DNA from 3 places in the Megamonas sp. Calf98-2 genome. Region 3 is predicted to be linked to each of the others. Evidence: predicted binding sites of a transcription regulator. Region 3 holds the regulator's gene; each other region holds the start of a gene.

Region 1 (7,736 bases), on a different contig from region 3:
ATCGAAATACTAATTGGGTCATTTGCAAGTCCAGAGCCTATCATTCTAAAAGTCATGATAGAACCTGCTAAAATCAAACCATGTTTTGGACCAATTTTATTAACAATAAAAGGTGCTATACACATACCGCCAGCTTCAAGGAATATCTGTAAGGAATTTAAATAGCCAAAAGTTTCATTACCTTGTTCAACAGTTGGGAATAAAGAAGCATAATAAATAGCAAATTGTTGGTCAAATACGCCATATACACAAGCAGAACCTAAAATGAAAATCATAAAGAGCCATACATCTTTGATACTGAATAAGTGTTTTACATTTGCTAAATTAATTGGTTCAGATTTTATGAAATCAGCCTTACTTTCATCAATACGTACCGTTAACAATATTAAAAGTAAAACAATTGCTCCACAAGAAGCCATCCAGAAAATTAGATCAGGATCATAGTTAAATGCACGACCTGCACAAAATACACCAACAGCAGCACCAAGAGAACCCCACGCACGAGCACGACCAAATTCAAAATTATAGATACGACCGCATTTTTCAATAAAAGATTCAATAACTGCAACACCTGCATAATAAGCAAGACTTAATACAAAAGAACCGATAACTGCACCAACATAAAAGTTATTTTTTAACAATGGTTCATAGACAAACACAAAGAATGGACCTGTTAAAGCAACTAAAATAACAATGAAAAATAGTAAATATCTTTTCATTCCTATTTTATCTGAAAGATATCCATAAAAAGGCTGTAATACCATACTAAAGATAGCATTACCTGCATAAATTGTACCTATTTGCATACCAGTTAACTGAATTTTTTGACCAAACCATATTGGTAAAAATGCAAAAAATACTAACCATGAGAAAAAATATACGAAGAAGAATGCACTTAATTTCCAATAAATTAAATTTTTCATTATAAACGCTCCTTAAATTTCATAAAAATCTACATTTGTTTTTATGTTTCCATTTGGTATAAATACGATTCCTTTTGCTTCCTTAGATGGATAAATTCTGGAACTTAAAACTCGTTTACCACCATTAATAAAGATTTCCAATGATGAACGATCACTGAAAATTTGTAAATTCATCTTTTCTCTAACCGGTTCGATGGAAACTTCACGTTCACCTTTAACTCCACAACCAGATTTATCACGATTTAATTTAAATATTTTAGTATCTTTATCATATGAAATTACCGTCTCTTCTGTATTTGAAACTCGTAATTTTAATATAAATCCTTGAGCCTTTTCTAAATCAAAATCTATATCTAATTGATAACAATCGCCATTTACATCATCAAAGGAAGTAGCTTCTTTTATTATTTGCTCATGATGAACTTTTGATTTATGCAATTTACTTAATTCATCAGCAGGTTTACTATAAATCATATTATTTTCTACTTTTAATACACGTGGTATACTCATCATACCAGCCCAATGATTTTCTTGTTCTGGCATATTACTTTCCCACATATCGAGCCAAGCAATCATTAAACAACGATTATTTTTTTCATCTTGCATTATCTGTGGTGCATAAAAATCAAAACCATAATCTAATAAATCAAACTTACTATCTCTATGGAATATACCTGTTTGATAATCCATCTTTCCTAAGAAATATCCAGATTGATGTACATTTAAAAATTTATTACCTTCTGATTTCACACCTTGTGGAGACAAAATTAACGCCTCATGACCATTAACTTCTGCAAAATTTGGACATTCCCACATAAATCCTAAATTTTCTTTTACACTAGATGTAGCCATAATATTCAAAAATTCCCAATTAATTAAATCTTGAGATTTATATACAACTACTTGCCCACTTTCCTCTTTAGTTTGCACGCCTACTACAGTGTAATACCAATCTCCATGTTTCCAAACTTTAGGATCACGAAAATGTTCTGTTCTTATATTTAAATTTTCAGGTAAAGCTTTAATTACAGGATTATTTTCTACTTTTTCAAAATGCTTTCCATCGTCACTAACAGCTAAACACTGTGTTTCAATTCTATCATTGCCACCATTACTATTATCTAAGTCTACATGACCTGTATATAATAAATATAATTTACCATCATTTTCAATTGCACTACCAGAAAAACAACCATCTTTATCATATTCATCAGTAGGTGCAAGAGCAATTGGTCTATGCTCCCAATCTGCCAAATCTTTACTAGCTACATGACCCCAATGCATAGGACCCCATTGACTAGAATATGGATGATATTGATAAAATAAATGATATTCACCTTTATAAAAACAAAATCCATTAGGATCATTTATCCAATTTGCTGGTGCAGCTATATGATATTGTGGTCTCCAATAATCATTTTGTGCAATTTTCTCCATTTTTTGTTGAAATTTCTCAGCTTTTAATAATGCTTCAGTATGTTTCAATTTTTTCACTCCTATTATAACAATCTTATAAAACCGATTCGATTTTTGATTAAAAATATTTGGAAATATAAAAATCTACTCTATATCAAACGCGTTTTATATTTACTGAAATAATAATATCACTATCTTTTTAAAAAATCAACATTTTTTTAAAACAACAAAAAAGAATTTATTTTCTGATATTTATATTGATAAAAGGATTTATTCCTTTTATCTTAGCAAGTATCACCATATCGTATAGATATTGGCATAATTACCTCTTTTTCTATATTTTCGTTTTTTATCAAAGAAACTATCATTTGTGCAGTTTTTTGAGCTAATATATTTATAGGTTGAACAATAGCAGTTATATTATAAAAACTACTTTCTGTTATAAAAGTTCCATCATATGCTATAAATTTTATATCTTTTGGTATGTCTAATTTTCGCTTACGTGCTTCACCTAAGCATGCACAAACCACCATATCAGCACCATATACACCATCAATATGGGGATATTTTTCAAATACATCGACAGCAACTCTCTTAAAATAGTTCATGTCAAATTTATTCCATTCCATTTCATAATTTATCACTTCAATTCCATTTCTAGATAATTCATCTTTAAATGCACTATGATGTAAATATGCTGACATTGAAGTATTTTTTATACCTGTTATTTGTAGAGGATACTTACAACCAGCCTTTAACATTGCTTGAGCTGCTAATCTTCCACCTTTCTCATGATCTGAACGAATAATCGGTATTTTATTATTAATAATTCTATCAAAAGCCACAATAGGTTTATTGACATTATCATATAAATCAACTTCTAAAGAATGGCAACCCATAATAATACCATCTATCATTTGTCTTCTTAACATGTCTACAATTTCATGTTCCGCATTCTCTCTTTCAATCGTTGAACAAACCATTATTTTATAATTATATTTATAAAGTGCTATCTCTAATGCACCAATAAAAGCCCCAAAAAAAGGATGTGCTACATCAGGTACAATAATACCAATTATATTTGTACTATTACGATATAAATTTCTTGCTAATTCATTAGGTACATAATTTAATTTTTTTATTGCATCTAATACTTTTTTTCTCGAAGCATCTGACACATACCCTTTATTGTTCAATACCAACGATACTGTACTTGGAGCTACCTGTGCTAATTTAGCCACATCTCTAATACTAGCCATACCCTAACCACCTTATAATACAAATAGATAAAATAAATTATAACATAAATTAAATAAGACAAAAAATCAAATTTTTTCGCAAAAACTATTGATTTTTTCTGTAAAATTGTTTATTATATGAATTGTGAGTTAGCACTCACTAATAAAGAGTGCTAACAATATAAAATTAGTTATAAAATCTATTTACGCATAGGAGGAATATACAATGATTAAGCCATTAGGCGACAGAGTTGTTATTAAAGTTTCTGAAGGCGATATTAAAACTGCAAGTGGTATCGTTTTACCAGATACAGCAAAAGAAAAACCACAAGAAGGTACTGTTGTTGCAGTTAGCGAAGGTAAATATGTAGAAGGTAAAAAAGTTGCTCTTGATGTAAAAGTAGGCGACAAAGTAATCTTCTCTAAATATGCTGGTACTGATGTAAAATTTGATGGTACTGATTATTTAATCGTTAGAGATAGCGATATCTTAGCTGTTGTTGAATAATTAACAGAAACTAATTAATTACAATTTTAATGTATAATCCTAGGAGGTTCTTTATAAATGGCTAAACAAGTATTATTTGGCGAAGAAGCTCGTCAAGCTCTTGGTAGAGGCGTTGATGCACTCGCTAACGCTGTTAAAGTTACACTTGGCCCAAAAGGCAGAAATGTTGTTTTAGATAAAAAATTTGGTGCTCCAACTATTACAAACGATGGTGTTACTATCGCTCGTGATATTGAACTTGAAGATCCATTCGAAAATATGGGTGCTCAGCTTGTAAAAGAAGTTGCTACAAAAACTAACGATATCGCTGGTGACGGTACAACTACTGCTACATTACTTGCTCAGGCTATGATTCGTGAAGGTATGAGAAACGTAGCTGCTGGTGCAAACCCAATGGTTCTCAAAAAAGGTATTGAAAAAGCTGTTGCTGCATTAGTTGAAGAAATCAAAGCAAAAGCTCAAAAAGTTGAAGGTAAAGAAGCTATCGCTCAAGTTGCTTCCGTATCTTCCGCTGATGAAGAAACTGGTGCATTAATTGCTGACGCTATGGAAAAAGTTGGTAAAGACGGTGTTATCACTGTTGAAGAATCCAAAGGTATGCAGACTAACCTTTCTGTTGTAGAAGGTATGCAATTCGACCGTGGATACATTTCTCCATACATGGTTACTGATACAGATAAAATGGAAGCTGTTATGGATGATCCTTTCATTCTTATCACTGACCGCAAAATCTCTGCAATCGCAGACATTCTCCCAATCCTTGAAAAAGTTGTAAAACAAGGTAAAGAACTCGTTATCATCGCTGAAGATATCGACGGTGAAGCTCTTGCTACTATCGTAGTTAACAAACTTCGTGGTACATTCAAAGCTCTTGCTGTTAAAGCTCCTGGTTTTGGTGATCGTCGTAAAGCTATGCTCGAAGATATCGCAATCTTAACTGGTGGTAATGTAATCAGTGAAGAACTTGGCCGTAAACTTGATAGCGTAGAACTTGAAGACCTCGGTCGTGCTCGTCAAGTACGTGCTTCCAAAGAAGAAACTACAATTGTTGACGGTTTTGGCGACAAAGCTGAAATCGCAGCTCGTGCTGAAATCATCAAAAAACAAATCGCTGAAACTTCTTCCGATTTCGATAAAGAAAAATTACAAGAACGTCTTGCTAAATTATCTGGTGGCGTAGCTGTAATTGAAATCGGTGCTGCTACAGAAGTTGAAATGAAAGATAAAAAACTCCGTATCGAAGATGCTTTAAATGCTACTCGTGCTGCTGTTGAAGAAGGTATCGTTGCTGGTGGTGGTACTACTTTCATCGATATTCAACCTGCTCTTGAAAACATTGAAGCTGAAGGCGATGTAAAAACTGGTGTTGAAATCGTAAAACGTGCTATTGAAGAACCAGTTCGTCAGATCGCAAACAATGCTGGTCTTGAAGGTTCTGTAGTTGTTGAACATGTAAAATCCGCTGGTGTAGGCGTTGGTTACAATGCTTTAGTTGGCGAATACATGGATATGATTGCTGCTGGTATCGTTGACCCTGCAAAAGTTACTCGTAGTGCATTACAAAATGCTGCAAGTATCGCTGCTATGGTTCTCACAACTGAAACAATCGTTGCTGATAAACCTGAAAAAGCTGATCCTGCTGCTATGGCTGGTGCTGGCATGGGCGGCGGAATGCCTGGTATGATGTAATTTAACATCTCATATTAAACAAAATTAAATAAACAAATTAAGCCTAGTGAATTTTCACTAGGCTTTTTCTTTTACACTATCACTATCATTTTTTTATGATAGATTGTATAATGAAGTGCGACACCTAGAAAAATAAAAAACTTCCTTTCAAGGTAAAAATTATTGACTTAGAGTTTACTTCAAATGCTATTATATTCTTAAGTATAAAACTTAACAAGGACGTGATAATATGACTATTAAAGAAGTAAGTCAAAAATACGATCTCAGCCCCGATACTATTCGTTATTATGAACGTATTGGTTTAATTCCACCTGTACCACGCAAACCAAATGGTATTCGTGATTTTGACCAAGAATCATGTAATTGGATTGAATTCATAAAATGTATGCGTTCTGCTGGCGTTCAAATCGAAGCATTGATTGATTATGTTCACCTCTTTTATCAAGAAAACACAGCAGAAGCTCGCAAAGATATCTTAATTGAACAACGCGACCGCTTACAAAAACAAATTGATGCTATGAATATAGTAATAGAACGTTTAAATAAAAAAGTAGACCGTTATGAAGAAATCATTATTCCTGCCGAAAAAAAATTATTAAGTAAATAAATTAAAATTAAATTATAAACAAATAAAAACATTGCTATTTCTTATCGTTTTAAGTTATAATTAACTATGTATTAAATTTATAAACAAAAGAAAGAGATGATTTATGGACCCCGATAGGAAACAACAAACTAATTTAAATGATGAAGATGATAACTTTATAGCAGAATATAAACAAGAAGTTATCCACAAGCCATGGTCAAAAACTTTAAAATTATTAGTAGCAATTACAACCTTGATTTTAGCCGCTGTTGGCACATTAGCTTCTTTCAAAGCTGCAAGTCTAGGCAACCAAGTAGTAACTACTCAAAATGAAGCTTTTAACCACTGGTCAAACTACCAAGCAAAAACGATTAAGAAAACAACTTTAGAAACTGAACTTTATACTATTGAAATTGAACTTGCTAAACTTAAAGATACAGATAATGCTTTAAAAACTGAACTTTTAGCTAAAAAATCTATCTATGAACAAGAAATTGCTCAATATAAGCAAGAAGAAATCACTTTAACAGCTAAAGCTCAGGAAGCAGAACAACGTCATTTATTGACAAAAGAGATTTCTACTAACTTTGGTAATGCTTTAATCTTTTTGCAAATAGGTATTTTATTATCTTCATTGACTACACTTAGTAAAATAAAATATTATTGGTATATAGGTTCTATTTCCGGTATCATTGGATTTAGTATCTTTATAACTTCATATTATAGAAATTTAACTATGTAATTAAAAACCTCTTAGTATTATTATGCTAAGGGGTTTTGTTTATGTTAAACTACAGATATACATAAATTTATCAGGAGTCTATCATGTCTATTACTTTCAATAAAAAACAACAACAAGTAATCAATGAATTAAATCAAAATATACTCTTAAGTGCAGGAGCTGGCACAGGCAAGACAAATGTACTTTCTTATCGTGTAGCTAATATTTTAAATAAAAATCGTGCCAATGCCGACGAAATTCTCTGCTTAACTTTCACTAATAAAGCTTGTCGAGAATTAAAAAATCGCATCACTTCGCAATTAGATTTTGAAACAGCAAATAAAATCACCATTCGCACCATTCATGGCTTTGCTTACCAAGTGATTACCACTACCGCCAAAAAAGCACAAACAATATTTAAAGAATTTGTCATCTTTGATGATGAAGACCAAAAAACACTAATCAGACAAACTATCACCAATTTTCCTAAAACTAGAGCCTTAGATATTCAATATATCGTAAATTGCATTGAGCAATTAAAGCAAGAACGAGCTTTAAAGCATATCTATACTGAAGATATCGAAGCCGATTATACTACTATTTATCATCAGCATTTGAAGTTCAATAAAACATTCAATCAACAACAAAATGATAA
Region 2 (7,736 bases), on a different contig from region 3:
TTCCGATCAACAAGCTGCAACTCAACAATCTCAAGTAGAAGCTTTAACTGCATCATTGCAAGCTCAGCAAGCAATCATTGATTCCAATGCTGCTCTTGTAAAAAAAGCTCAAGAAGATTTAGATGATACAGTTGTTTATGCCCCAACTTCTGGTAAACTCGATATCAATGATATTGATGTAGGTGCTTATGCTACTGCTGGAAGTACAGTTCTTGTAACAATGGGCTCTGTAGACCAGGTATATGCTCAATTTAATGTAAGTGAAAATGAATATTTAAATCTTGCATCTTTCTTTAATAGTGATACTAACAATGTAACTATCACTTTAAGTGATGGCACAGAATATCCTGTTTCTGGTCACCTTGTGCAAGTAGATCGTTCTTTAACTACAAATACTGGTACACTTGCAATCAATGCTTTATTTGATAATCCAGATGGTCTTTTACTTCCTGGTATGTTCGCTCGTGTAAAAGTAACTGGCGAAGTGTTACCAAATGCTATCTTAATTCCACAACGTGCTGTACAACAACTTTTAGATAAAACATTCGTTATGGTTGTAGGCCCAGATAATAAATCTGTTACTAAAGCCATTACTGTTGGTGATAAAATCGGAAGTTATTGGATCGTTAAAGATGGTTTAGATACTAATGACGTTGTTGTTGTTGAAGGTCTTACTAAATTACAAGAAGGCGTTCCTCTTAACGTCACTATGGTAACTCCTGAAGAATTAGGTTTAACTTTTTAATCAGGGGGTGCTATAATTGTCAAGATTCTTTATAAATCGTCCGATATTTGCTATTGTTATATCTTTAATCATTGTAATCTTAGGTACAATTTCTGCTTTTAACTTACCAATAGCACAATATCCACAGATTTCTCCACCGACTATTACCGTAAGTACTACTTACACTGGTGCTAACTCAGATACAGTCAATGAGACTATTGCTCAGGTAGTTGAACAACAAGTCAATGGTGTTGAAGGCATGGACTACATGAGTTCTACTTCTGCCAATGATGGTCGTTACAATCTTCAAGTAGTCTTCAAACTCGGTACAAACGGTGATATGGACTCCGTAAAAGTTCAAAATAATGCTGCCACTGCTACACCAAGCTTACCATCTGATGTACAGACTTTTGGTCTTACTACTCGTAAAGCTTCTAGTGATATGGCAATGGTACTATCACTTACATCTCCAAATGGTACTTATGACAGCGTGTTCTTGAAAAACTATGCTGATATTTACCTTGTAGATAAAATCAAACGTGTTCCTGGGGTTGGGGACTTAAACGTATTCGGTTCTGACTATTCCATGCGTATTTGGATCAATCCAGATAAACTTGCTGAACTTGGTCTTACTGTTGCCGATGTCGTTAGTGCTGTAAAAGAACAAAACACTCAAGCTCCAGCTGGTACAATTGGTCAATTGCCAGCACCACGTGATCAAGAATTCCAATATACTGGTAAAATTCAAGGTCGTTTAATCACACCTGAAGAATTTGGAAATATTATTATTCGTTCTGATGCTAATAGTGGCTCATTTGTTCGTGTCAAAGACATTGCTAAAGTAGAAACAGGCGCTAGAACAAATAATCTCATCGCTAAACACAATAACCAAAATGCCGTAGCATTCGGTGTTCAGCTTACTAGTGATGCCAATGCAATGGATACTGTAAGTCAAGTAAAACAAGTTCTTGAAGAATCCAAAGCCGATTTCCCTCCAGATATTGAATATGATACTGTTGTTGATAACACTACTTATATCAGTGAATCTATCAACGAAGTAATTCATACATTTATTGAAGCATTATTACTTGTAATGCTCATTGTTTATCTTTTCTTACAAAGTTGGAGAGCTACGCTCATCCCTATGCTCGCTGTTCCAGTATCTCTTATTGGTACATTTGCAACTTTCGTAGTACTTGATTTCTCCATCAATACCTTGACTCTCTTTGGTATGGTTCTTGCCATCGGTCTTGTTGTCGATGATGCTATCGTTGTTATTGAAAACGTTGAACGTCATATGGCTGAAGATGGTCTTAGTCCAAAAGAAGCAACAGGTCGTGCTATGGACGAAGTACAAGGTCCAGTTGTTGCTATTGCCTTCACTCTTGCTTCTGTATTCGTTCCAGTTGCTGGTCTTAGTGGTATGACTGGTATCTTATATCGTCAGTTCGCATTGACTATTGCTATTTCTATGGCATTATCAGCATTCGTGGCCTTGACTCTTACTCCTGCACTTTGTGCTACAATGTTAAAACCACATACTGCTGATGAAAATAAATCTAATTTTGGTGCATTTTTCATCCGTTTCAACCAATTTATGAATTGGATGACTCGTGGTTATGTGAAATATGTTGCCAAATTAATCGGTAAAGCAAAACTTTGTGTTACTGCTTTAGTTATTATCGTAGCTTTAATGTTTGGTTTATTTAAAATAATTCCAACTACATTTATTCCTGCTGAAGACCAAGGTTATTATCTTGGTGCTGTAAGCTTACCAGAAGGTACTTCTTTAAATAATACTGACGAAGTTATGACTCGTCTTGCTGAAGAATTAAAGAAAAACCCTGGTGTTTCTCAGGTAATGGGTATTTCAGGTTATGATATCTTATCTGGTGGTGCAAAATCCAGTGCAGCTACATTCTTCGTAGGTCTAGACCCTTGGAGTGAACGTACTTCACCAGAAACAAGTATCAATGCTGAAGTTGGTATGGCATTTAAACAAGGTGCTATGAGTTATCCAGAAGCCTCCATTATTGCTATGAATCCACCATCTTTACCAGGTCTTGGTATGGTTAGTGGCTTTACTTTACAGCTTCTAGATATGAGTGGTCATACTAATGAAGAATTAGATACTATCACTAAAAAAATCGTAGCTGTAGCTAATACTCGTCCTGAACTTCAAAGTGTTTATACAACATATAGTGTAAACTCTCCAATTTATGAATTTGAAGTAGACCGTGAAAAAGTTAAAAACTTAGGTTTAAATATTTCTGATGTATTTACTGCTCTTCAAGTAAACTTTGGTGGTACAGAAATCAATGACTTTAACCAATTTGGTCGTTCTTATAAAGTAGTAATGCAGGCAGAAAGTCAATTCCGTGATGAAGCTGATACTACTCGTTTCATCTTTATCCGAGGTTCCAATGGTCAAATGGTTCCATTGAACACATTAATTAAACCAAAATTAAATTCCGGACCTGCGATTATTTCTCGTTTCAATGCTAGCCGTAGTGTAACTATCCAAGGTAGTCCAAAACCAGGCTACAGCTCAGGTCAAGCAATGGCAGCTATTGAAGAAGTAATCAAACAAGAAGCTCCAAATGGCTTCAATATTGACTGGTCTGGTCAGAGCCGTGAAGAACGTGCAGCTACAAGTTCCACAGCTCAAGTTATGGTCTTAGCTCTTGTTTTCGTATTCTTATGTCTTGCAGCTCTTTACGAAAGCTGGAGTGTACCATATGCTGTATTATTAACAGTACCAACTGGTATCTTTGGTTCTTTGATTTCCGCTTATATTTTCAATATGCAAATAAGTATTTATATGCAAATTGGTATGATCGTAGTAATGGGCTTAGCAGCTAAAAACGCTATCCTTATCGTCGAATTCGCCAAAGTACGTTTTGATACTGGTATGCCAATTTTAAAAGCTACTCTTGAAGCTTCCAAACTTCGTTTACGTCCAATCATTATGACTTCACTTGCCTTCATTATTGGTTGTTTACCACTTGCTGTAGCAACTGGTGCAGGTGCAGCTGCTCGTAATAATATGGGTATCGCCGTTGTTGGTGGTATGATTGTAGCTACTGTCCTTGGTGTATTCTTGATTCCTGTTATGTATTTAGTGGTAATGAAAATTACTTCCAAACTTACTGGTAAATCTAAACAACCACCAAAATCTGAAATTGATAGATTTATGTAATATATCTTTATCGCTTTTTATTTCTATTTATGTTATAATTGGCTAAATAATAATATGACAAAGATACTAACTTATTAGTATCTTTGTCTATAATTTCAAGGAGATATGTTTATGAGAATAAAAAGAATGTTCCTATCCCTAATGAGTATTTTTGCTTTAGTGGCTACACTATCTATAACAAATATAAGTTTCGCTGCTGATGGTTATTTATATACTAGCGAACGCTTTGGTTATAGCATAAAATGCCCAGAAAAACCATTGGCTGTAATTAATTTGAGTATTCTTTCCCCTCAAGAACAAGGAGATGTTCTCATATTTGAAACAGATGGTCATAACCCTACAAAATACTGGGTTATTTCCCCAAATGCTTTCAGTAATGATACTTTCCCTGACCTTGATAATTTAACTGATGAAGCTAGACAAGATTTATTTACTCGATTAGCTATTGAACGTGGATATGAAGCGATTTCTCTTGTTCCAATTCAAGGACATAATGCTATTTATGCTGTTACTGCAAAAACTATCCAAATCGATACAGATAAAGATGGTCAAGTAGATAAAACAATTGAACAAGAAGGACAACATATCGAAACATATTTTAAAGGTGCAAAATCCAATTACTGTATCGTTTTATCATCAAAATCAGCATTAACTGAAGATGATATTAATAATTACCAATATGGTTTATTATCCTTCAATGATAAATAATCTTAAAAGTAGAGAAAAAGCCAGTATAACTGGCTTTTTCTTTTATTCTCTATTGACATTTTGACCTATAATTATATAATAATAATTAACGGTTAGCACTCTTTGTATCAGAGTGCTAATAATTCATTTTTAATCTAAATTTAGGAGTGACAAATCTTGGCTAAAGAAACACATCAATTTCAAGCTGAAACTAAAAAATTACTCGATTTAATGATACATTCTATTTATACAAACCGTGAAATATTCCTTCGTGAATTAATTTCTAACGCTTCTGACGCAATCGATAAATTACATTTTGAATCACTTACAAATCGTGATTTACTCGAAGGCAATAGCGATTATGAAATCTTCTTAATTCCTGATGAAGCTAGTCATACATTAACTATTTCTGATAATGGTCTTGGTATGAATAGAGAAGAACTCATTGAAAACTTAGGTACTATCGCAAAATCCGGTACAAAAGCATTCTTAGAAAAACTTCAACAAGCCAAAGAAAGTGACAATGATACTCAAAAAGATTTAATCGGTCAATTCGGTGTAGGTTTTTACTCCGCTTTCATGGTAGCAGAAAAAATCACTGTAGTTTCCAGAAAAGCTGGCGAAACTCAAGCTTATAAATGGGAATCCACAGCTGACGGTTCTTACACTATTGAAGAATGCACTAAAGATAGCCGTGGTACTAATATCACTATCACACTTTTACCTGAATTTTATGGTGATAAAGCTGAAGAAAACTTTACTGACACATATAAATTACAATCTCTTGTAAAAAAATATTCCGATTATGTTCGTTACCCAATCAAAATGAACTTTGTCATTGAAGAACAGCCAAAAGATGCTGATGGTAAACCAATCGAAGGTGCTGGCACTATCAAGAAAAATGAAGTTCGCATCTTAAACTCCATGCAACCACTTTGGGCTAAAAATAAATCTGAAATCAAAGAAGAAGAATACACTGAATTCTATCAAAATCTTTTCCATGATTGGGAAAAACCAATGGAAGTAATGCACAATAAAATCGAAGGTAATATCGAATACACTTCCCTTTTATTCTTCCCTGCACATGCTCCTTACAATCTTTATCATAGCGACTATGAACCAGGCTTACAGCTTTATTCTCGCCATGTATTCATCATGGATAAATGCAAAGACCTCTTACCTGAATATCTCCGCTTCGTTAAAGGTTTAGTTGACTCTCCTGATTTCTCCTTAAATATCTCTCGTGAACTTTTACAACAGAGCCGTGAATTAAAATTAATCGGTAAAAACTTAGAAAAAACTATCTTAAAACAATTAGCAAATACACTCAAAAAAGACCGCAGTAAATATGAACAATTCTGGAAAGAATACGGTAAATCCTTAAAAATCGGTATCTATGGCAGTGTATACAATGGTGGCAGTGATGTAGTAAATAAATTAAAAGACTTACTCTTATTCACAACTTCCAAAGAAGATAAACTCATCACTTTAAAAGAATATGTAGAAAATATGCCTGAAAGCCAGAAAAAAATCTACTACGCTACAGGTAAAGACCGTGCAAGTATCGATAGCTTACCACAGATGGAAATTCTACGCGATAAAGGTATTGATGTATTATACTTCCTTGATAACGTTGACGAATTCGCTATTGAAGTTATGCGTGAATATGAAGGTAAACCATTCCACTCCATCAGCCGTGGCGATTTAGACCTTGATGATGTTGAATCTCAAGAAGTGAAAAAAGAAACTGAAACCATCGCAAAATCCAATGAAGATTTAATCAAAGATATTAAAGAAACTCTCGGTGATAAAGTTGCTGAAGTAAAAATCAGTAGCCGTTTAAAATCTTCTGCTGTTTGCTTAGTAGCTGACGAACAAGGTCCAAGCTTTGCTATGGAACAAGCTTTTGCTGATGCAAATAATCCAATGTTCAAAGCTAGACGTATCTTAGAAATCAATCCAAAACATGATTTATTTGCTCGTTTACAAAAAGTACATGAACAAGGCAAAGAAAGTACTGCCTTCAAAGATTATTGCTCACTTTTATATGCTCAAGCACTTCTTATCGAAGGTATGATGCCAGAAGACCCAGCTGCAATTGCTAACAAAATCGCTGAATTGATGGCTAAATAATTATATTTATATAAAAAAATCCTACAGAATTTATCTGTAGGATTTTTATTTATGATTTTATTTCATTACTTTTTCATCTACAATATTATAAATAGTGTATTTAACAAGTTTTAAAATTCGGCAAGCTTCACCATCAACTAATTTATATTGAATTTCACAAATGCCACCAGTCGGATTAGCATTTGTATCATCTTCTAAATAAAGTAGAAATGTTCTTTTGACATACTCCCCATGCCTAAAGGCAGGGGATTCTTGGATACAAACGATACTTGCCTACTAAAATAGCAGGTCTTACTATATCTCTCCAAAGAAGGTTGATGCCCCAACCTTCCATATCTAAAAAAATTTATTAATAAAATATATTCTCTCTATCTTATTCTAGATAAATAAAAAAAATCCTATTTACCTAAAATATATCTTTCAATACCATAAGCTACACCATCTTCAAATACTGATGGAACTACAATTTTAGCACTATTTCTAGCTTTTACACTGCCATTTGCCATTGCCATACCCATTCCCACTGTAGATAAAATCTCGATATCATTATCTCCATCACCAAAAGCATAGCTATCTTTTATATCTATATTCAATAACTCTAAAACCTTTAATGCTCCTGTAGCTTTGGAATTTTCTTTAGCATAGACTTCTAAATGACAATAATTATGGTTCATATCTTCTACATAAGTCATATCTTCAGGCAAATTCTCTATGATATATTTTCTATCTTCATGTCTAGGTGAATCTATTTCTAATTTATAAACATCTATAGCTTTTTTATCATAATCGAAAGTCAATTGGTCAGCAAAAATTCCATATTGCCCTAAACGATAGATTAGATATTCAAAATTTTTATCTACATAAGTATGAAAATCTCCCTGTAAGCTATATTGCATATCATGTTCATCACAAATAGATGTGATTTTTTCCACAAAAGATTTTTCAAGTGGTGCTCTATAAATAATCTTATCGTGGAAAAATATAACTGAACCA
Region 3 (7,736 bases):
TTGTCTGAGTCTGTTGCTGTGCATTAGCACCTGCTCCGCCAGCTTGTTGTTGAGCTTGCTGAGCCTGCTGATATGCAGCTGCGCTTAATTCATAAAGAGGTTTTTGTAATTCTTCCATAGCTTTTTTGATTGCTTCAATATCTGTACCTTTGAGAGCATTTTTAGCGCCTTCAATGCCATCTTTTACTTTAGCTACAGTATTAGCATCAGCTTTATCGCCTAAATCTTTGATTACTTTTTCAGCTTGGAATACTAAAGAATCAGCATTATTTCTAGTTTCTACTTCTTCTTTACGTTTTTTATCTTCAGCTTCATGAGCTTGAGCTTCTTTGACCATGCGGTCGATATCTTCTTTGCTCATACCGCTATCAGATTGAATAGTGATATTTTGTTCTTTACCAGTACCGAGGTCTTTTGCAGATACATGAACGATACCGTTAGCATCGATATCGAATTTAACTTCGATCTGAGGAACTCCTCTTGGAGCTGGTGGAATGTCTGTTAAATCGAAACGACCGAGAGTTTTATTGTCTGCTGCCATTTCACGTTCACCTTGAAGAACATGAATGCTAACTGCAGGCTGATTATCAGCAGCTGTAGAGAATACTTGGCTTTTAGAAGTAGGAATAGTAGTATTTCTTTCAATGATTTTTGTGCAAATACCACCTAATGTTTCAATACCTAAGGAAAGTGGAGTTACATCAAGAAGTAATACGTCTTTAACTTCACCAGCTAAGATACCAGCTTGAATAGCTGCACCTACTGCAACGCATTCATCAGGGTTTACACCATGATTTGGTTCTTTACCAAGATATTTTCTAATAGCTTCTTGAACAGCAGGGATACGGCTAGAACCACCAACTAAGATGATTTTATCGATTTCGGAAACGGATAAACCAGCATCAGCCATAGCTTTACGAGTTGGTTCGATTGTAGCTTCAACAAGATCTGCTGTTAATTCATCAAATTTTGCACGAGTAAGAGTTAAATCTAAGTGTTTTGGACCTGTTGCATCAGCAGTGATGAATGGTAAGTTGATATTTGTAGAAGTCATGCTGGAAAGTTCGATTTTTGCTTTTTCAGCAGCTTCGATAAGACGTTGAGCACTCATTTTATCTTGAGATAAGTCAATGCCGTTGGATTTTTTGAATTCTTCTACCATCCAATTCATTACTGCATGGTCAAAGTCATCGCCACCTAAATGAGTATTACCATTAGTGGATTTTACTTCAAATACGCCATCACCAAGTTCGAGGATAGATACATCAAATGTACCGCCACCTAAGTCGAATACTAAGATTGTACCATCTTCACCTTTATCAAGACCATAAGCAAGAGCAGCAGCAGTTGGTTCGTTTACGATACGAAGAACATCAAGACCTGCGATTTTACCAGCATCTTTAGTTGCTTGACGTTGGCTATCGTTGAAGTAAGCAGGAACAGTGATAACTGCTTGAGTTACTTTTTCGCCAAGATATTTTTCTGCATCAGCTTTTAATTTTTGAAGAATCATAGCAGAAATTTCTGGTGGAGTATAAGATTTACCATCAATATTTACTTTATAATTAACTTCGCCCATATGACGTTTGATTGAAGCGATTGTTCTATCTGGATTGGAAACGGCTTGACGTTTTGCAAGTTGACCTACAAGACGTTCACCATCTTTTGTGAAACCTACAACTGAAGGAGTAAGTCTGCTACCTTCTGGGTTTGTAATAACTGTAGGTTCGCCACCTTCCATAACAGCGACTACAGAGTTAGTAGTACCTAAGTCAATACCAATTACTTTGGACATTATAAATTCCTCCTAAAAACATCTATATATAAATATAAGTGTTATGCAATTTAATAAAATATTTTATATTAATTATAGTTAATTAAATGATTAATTAGCTACAACTTTTACCATACTTGGGCGAATTACTCGACCTTGTACCATATAACCTTTTTGGAATTCTTCTTCGATGGTATCATCTTCTTTTTCAGGGTCTTGAACGCGCATTACAGCTTGATGGAAATTAGGATCAAATTTTTCACCAGCAGCTTTAATAACTTCAAGACCATTTTTCTTCAAAGATTCCATTAATTGGTTGTAAACCATGGAAATTCCGTCATGAAGAGGAGTACCAGCAGCTCCTTCAACAGCTAAAGCACGTTCAAAATTATCAATGATAGGTAATAAATCTTTAATTAATCCTTGAAGGACTACACTAGATAATTCTTCACGTTCTTTTTCATTGCGACGACGGAAGTTTGCAAAATCAGCTTGCAATCTTTTATAGTGGTCTTTGCTTTGCTGTAATAATTCTTTTTGAGCTTCAAGTTCTTTTTTTATTGTATCAAAAGTTGCTTCATCATTTTCTACAGCAGTCTCAGTAGTAGTTTCTTCTACTGTTTCTTTAACTTCATTATCAGAAGTAGTTTCAGTCTGCATAGTTTCTTTAGTTTCTTCTGGAGTAGCCATGAATCAACCACCTTCTTAGTTAATAATAAATAGTTTAATCTTTATAGATTACAAATGAAATCTATGGAAAATATCAGCAAGATTAGCATTCATAAATTTTAATAAAGAAATTATTTTGCCATAATCCATACGTGTTGGACCTAAAACAGCTAATGTGGCAATTGGTTTACCATCTAAATGATATGTGGCACTGATAATACTGCAATCTTTAATATCATTATATTTGTTTTCTTGACCAATGGTAACAGCTAAACTTTCATCTTTTTGTGCATGTAAAATATCATATAAAAGTTGTTTTTCTTCAAACATAGATAATAGTTTTTTTACTTTATCTATATTATGAAATTCAGGCTGTTCCATTAATTCTCTTGCACCACCTAGATAAAGTCGTTCTTGCTTATCTTTGGCTAATGCTTCATCTATAATATTAATGATAGCATTAAAAACTGTGGAATTAACAGTTTCACCACGAATTTTGCGAATTGATGCCATACTAATATCTGATAGACGCTTACCTTTGAGATAATGATTAAAGATACTAGCGATATTATCAAAATCCTCAAAAGAAATACCACTTGGAATATCGATAATTTTGTTATCAATAAAACCAGCATCTGTCATGATGACAGCTATTACTTGATGTTCATTAAGTGGTAAAAATCGCAAATACTGAAAAGCTGTTTGCGTTAATTGTGGAGCTAAAACTAAAGATACATTTTTTGTCAGTTGAGAGATTATACGTGAAGTTTCACGGAAAATTTCTTCAACAGAACGTACCTTAGTAGCATACCAATTATTGATAAGAGATATCTCATTCTCCGACATTTGTTCTAATGTTAATAAGTCATCAACATAAAAACGATAACCTTTTGATGAGGGGATACGCCCAGATGAGGTATGGAGATGCTTGATATAACCAAGTGTCTCTAAATCTGCCATTTCATTACGAATTGTCGCAGGGCTAATTCCCAAACTATATTTCTTAGCAATTGTTCGGGAGCCTATTGGCTCTGCAGTAGATATATAGTCATCTACAATGGCTCGGAGAATGCGTTGCTTTCTTTCATCTAGCATTTCTTTCACCCCTATTGTTAGCACTCTATAATAGTGAGTGCTAACTTCTAATTAAGAATGTATCACTATTTAGACAAAATGTCAATGTCTTTTGTTTAATTAAATAAAAAATTTCTTAAGTATAATAAAAATAGTTGAAATTAGTTTAGTTATTATTATATAGGAACTAAACTAAATGATAAAAATTATTGATTATAGGTTGAGGTTTTTAATAAAATAGTGTAAAATATAGATTATGAGCGTAATAAAAAAATAAAAATAGAAAGCCGAATCCAGCTCAGGAGCGGGAGAACCAATTTTTTGGGGTGAATCTAATTTATTTTGGTAGAATTTACTGAAATTTTAGATGGATAGTCTTTCCTTCTCTGTCCTAACCCGTCAGCTAACCTCGTAGGCGATTTTGAGAGGAGTCTTTTTTTTGAGTAAAGTTGTCCGTGTTTTAGTTTTATCTTTGTGTTTGATCTGTATGAGTGCTATTGCTAGCGCATCTTCTTTCCGTTTAGGAGACCAAGGTGCAGAAATCGCTGAAATTCAAGCAGCATTGGCAAGTCAGGGTTATGATGTAACAGCAGATGGAGATTTCGGTCCAGCTACACAAGCTGCAGTGGCAGCATTCCAATCAGCTAATGGTTTGGATAATGATGGTTTAGTTGGCGCTATGACATATCAAACATTGATGGGACGTAACATGCCTGTAGTAAGCCGTAGTTCTAATTACATTGCAAAACGTATCATTAATTCATCTTTGAATTATATTGGCGTGCCATATGTATTTGGTGGTACAACTCCAAGCGGTTTTGATTGTTCTGGTTTTACGCGTTATGTTTTTGCTACAGCTGGTATTTCTCTTCCACGTACAGCAGATGTACAATTTGAAATAGGTACACCAGTATCTTATGATAACCTTATGCCTGGTGATTTAGTATTTTTCTCTACTTATACTTATGGAGCATCTCATGTAGGTATCTATATGGGTGATGGTAATTTTATTAATGCTTCTTCTAGCCGTGGAGTAGTTGTCGATTCTTTAAGTAGTTCTTATTGGGCATCTTGCTATATTGGAGCACGTAGAGTTTTATAATTACATAAATTAAATTAAACATAATTTAATTTAATACAAAGGAGACGATAGGTCTCCTTTTTTCTTTATAAAAATAAATAAAAGCATAAATTAAAGAAAGTGAAGTGAAGAATAATGTCTTTTTTGAATAATTGTAGACAATTTACTAATTTATCCGCTATGAAAGCTAATTTTTTACAAAGAATTAATACAGTATTACCTTTAGTTTCTGATTTGGTACATGCACATGTAGCTATGTATACATTTTCCCAAAAAGAAAATTATTTCACTGTTGTTTCTGAATTTGAACCACATACTACGTATAATCCTATAAAACAATCATTGATAGGGAAGGAAATTCCTAAAGTACAAGAGCCTTTAATTGATAAAACTATTAAATTTAAATCAAAATATGAAGGTCAAAGAGAATTAGATTTTGGTAAATTTTATCAAATGTATACTATACCGATTGTCGTTGATTATGAAGTAATAGCTGTTATTTGTTTTGAGATAAATTATGAAGATACACAAACAAGAGGTTTTACTCGTCTTTTGAAAACTGCCTTTATTATTTTGGAAAATGCGCCTAAAAAAGCAGATAATAAAATGTATAGAGCAATTTCTTCACGAGATGGGATTATCATTACAGATAAAAATGAACGTATTATTTTTGCTAATATGGTAGCTTCAAGAATATATCATGTTTTAGGTGTTAGTAATTTGTTAGGTTGTTATCTCTTTGATAGACAGTTGACTTTACATATTAGAAAAGAAACTATTTTGCCTAGATGTCCTTATGAAAAAGAAATTGAAGTGGGAAATTTAGTATTGATTAGAAGAGACATTCCAATCAATGAAGCAGGCAATTTATTGACACGTATAGTGATTTTATCTGATGTTACTGAAATTAGAAAAAAGGATAAAGAATTAAAAATAAAATCAGCAGTGATACAAGAAATTCATCATCGCGTAAAAAATAATTTGCAAACTATTGCTAGTTTACTTAGATTACAAGCTAGACGCTCAAATTCAATGGAAGTAAAAGAAGCTTTAAAGGAAAGTGTAAATCGTATTTTAAGTATATCAGTTGTGCATGAATTTTTATCACAACAAGGTGATGAAAATATAGATGTAATGGAAGTAACAAAAAATATTTTGCAATTAATTCAGCAAAATATGTTAGATAGTCATTTTAAATTGGAGACAGAATTTATTGGAGAGACAATAATTTTACCATCAAAACAAGCTAGTAATTTAGCTTTGATCATAAATGAATTGATTTTAAATTCAATTGAGCATGGATTTTTAGGCAGAAATTATGGTAAAATTGGTCTTAAAATAAGTCAAAGTGATGAAGCCTATATAATAGAATTGTATGACAATGGTAATGGTTTACCAGAGATTTTTTTTGATTTACCGACAAAATCTTTAGGACTTCAAATTGTGAGAACTTTAATTGAAGGAGATATGAATGGTTCTTTTGACTTATATAATGATAATGGGGTTCATGCCAAGATAGCTATTCCCTATAAATTTTTAATGGAGAGTGAAGTTGATGTCTAAGTTAAAAATTGTGATTGCTGATAATGAATCAATCATTCGTATGGATTTGAAAGAAATGTTAGAAGAAGCTGGGCATGAAGTCGTTGGAGAATGTTTTAATGGATTAAAGGCTATAGAATTAACGCAGCGATTAAAACCTGATTTAGTGATTATGGATATAAAAATGCCAGAAATGGATGGGATTACAGCTGCAAAGAGAATTTCTGACCAAAAATTAGCTCCTGTTATTTTGCTTACAGCTTTTAGCCAAAAAGACATTGTAGAAAAAGCTAAGAATTCAGGTGTTCTAGCTTATTTGGTAAAACCAATAAAGCCAAGTAATTTGTTTCCAGCAATAGAAATTGCACTATCTAGATTTAATGAAATTAAACAATTAGAAAGTGAATTAGATGATATAAAAAATTCACTAGAAATGAGAAAATTATTAGATAGAGCAAAAGGTATTTTGATGGAGGCTTATAATTTGTCTGAAAGTGAAGCTTATCGTAGAATACAAAAATATAGTATGGCAAAACGAAAAACAATAAAAGAAGTTGCACAATCAATTATTCGCGCAGCTACAAAATGATAAATAAAAAGGGCATTAACTTTTATAAGATAATGCCCTTCTTTATTATTTATACTATTTATGATAATTATGTTTTAAAAGTTAAATGTCATCATTGATTTTATTTTTTATTTTGCTCAATAAACCCATTAGTATTTTTTGTTCTTCTACATTGACAGCTTCTAATACTCGGCGACAATTTTGAGCGATAACTTCAAACCATTCATTATATTGTTCAATCGCCAATGGTGTGAGATAAATATATTTTTCACGTTTATCCTCACCACTTTGACGCATGATAAGATTTTTTTTCATCAGCTGACGAATTGTTTTAGAGATTGTAGCAGGTTCAATATTTAAATAGTTAGCAAGTGCTGTCTGTGTCATAGTGCCTTGATCGTGAATTGTTTTTAAGATAGTCCATTCAGAACCATAGATATTTGTACTGTATAATGCACGGTTTACACTTTTTGACATAGCACGTGTTGTTTGATATAGTTGATGAACTAATTCGTCTGTCTGTTGAATTGTTTCTAGAGAAATTTCGATGATAATCCCCTCCTTATATACTGTTATAACAAATAATAGATATTTTTACAATGAAAATTAATGAAGAAATTAACGATGATTTTGTTATATTTATAATTTTTAGGGGAAAAAGTACGTTATAGGAGGTATATTTATGCTTTATTTAGTTAAGATTTTTTATGCTTTTATAATTCCACCGGGAGGAATTATATCACTTCTGATTTTATTTAATATTTATTTATACTGGAAAAAGATTAAAGGTAAATATATTTTAAGCATGATTACTTTATTGTTTTATTTGTTATCTACAAATTTTATAGCTTATCATTTAGTTAAGCCATTAGAGAATTTTTATCAAAATAAAACTATTGAACAGTTAAAGCAAGATAAAAATGATGTGATAATTATGCTAGGTGGTGGTGCGATAAATGTAGCAGATATTGATGGCGAAGGGCAAGTTTCAGGATATGTAGCTAATCGCATGATTACAGTTATGAGAT

What was found. Region 3 encodes HrcA, which represses chaperone genes, less so after heat shock. Its sites were predicted from a motif close to TGTTAGCACTCNNNNNNNNNGAGTGCTAACA; they were not measured.
Region 1: groES (co-chaperone GroES) is a predicted target of HrcA. The motif match lies at 3,726-3,756, and genes of this name have one in related genera.
Region 2: htpG (molecular chaperone HtpG) is a predicted target of HrcA. The motif match lies at 4,722-4,752, and genes of this name have one in related genera.

Annotation. Positions count from the first base shown of each region.
Region 1 is NZ_FOCY01000002.1:6,286-14,021, forward strand. Features, by position in the region: gene BMX03_RS00670 (oligosaccharide MFS transporter) at 1-923, opposite strand, end outside; gene BMX03_RS00675 (glycoside hydrolase family 32 protein) at 936-2,417, opposite strand; gene BMX03_RS00680 (LacI family DNA-binding transcriptional regulator) at 2,624-3,598, opposite strand; gene groES (co-chaperone GroES) at 3,804-4,085, shown strand; gene groL (chaperonin GroEL) at 4,143-5,774, shown strand; gene BMX03_RS00695 (MerR family transcriptional regulator) at 6,004-6,381, shown strand; gene BMX03_RS00700 (DUF4337 domain-containing protein) at 6,485-7,102, shown strand; gene BMX03_RS00705 (3'-5' exonuclease) at 7,186-7,736, shown strand, end outside.
Region 2 is NZ_FOCY01000001.1:12,516-20,251, reverse strand. Features, by position in the region: gene BMX03_RS00095 (efflux RND transporter periplasmic adaptor subunit) at 1-745, shown strand, start outside; gene BMX03_RS00090 (efflux RND transporter permease subunit) at 762-3,923, shown strand; gene BMX03_RS00085 (hypothetical protein) at 4,035-4,631, shown strand; gene htpG (molecular chaperone HtpG) at 4,788-6,743, shown strand; gene BMX03_RS00075 (Cof-type HAD-IIB family hydrolase) at 7,142-7,736, opposite strand, start outside.
Region 3 is NZ_FOCY01000023.1:8,882-16,617, reverse strand. Features, by position in the region: gene dnaK (molecular chaperone DnaK) at 1-1,795, opposite strand, end outside; gene grpE (nucleotide exchange factor GrpE) at 1,886-2,464, opposite strand; gene hrcA (heat-inducible transcriptional repressor HrcA) at 2,513-3,538, opposite strand; cyclic di-AMP (ydaO/yuaA leader) riboswitch at 3,793-3,950, shown strand; gene BMX03_RS07945 (C40 family peptidase) at 3,957-4,619, shown strand; gene BMX03_RS07940 (histidine kinase N-terminal domain-containing protein) at 4,734-6,161, shown strand; gene BMX03_RS07935 (ANTAR domain-containing response regulator) at 6,154-6,729, shown strand; gene BMX03_RS07930 (MarR family winged helix-turn-helix transcriptional regulator) at 6,811-7,185, opposite strand; gene BMX03_RS07925 (YdcF family protein) at 7,391-7,736, shown strand, end outside.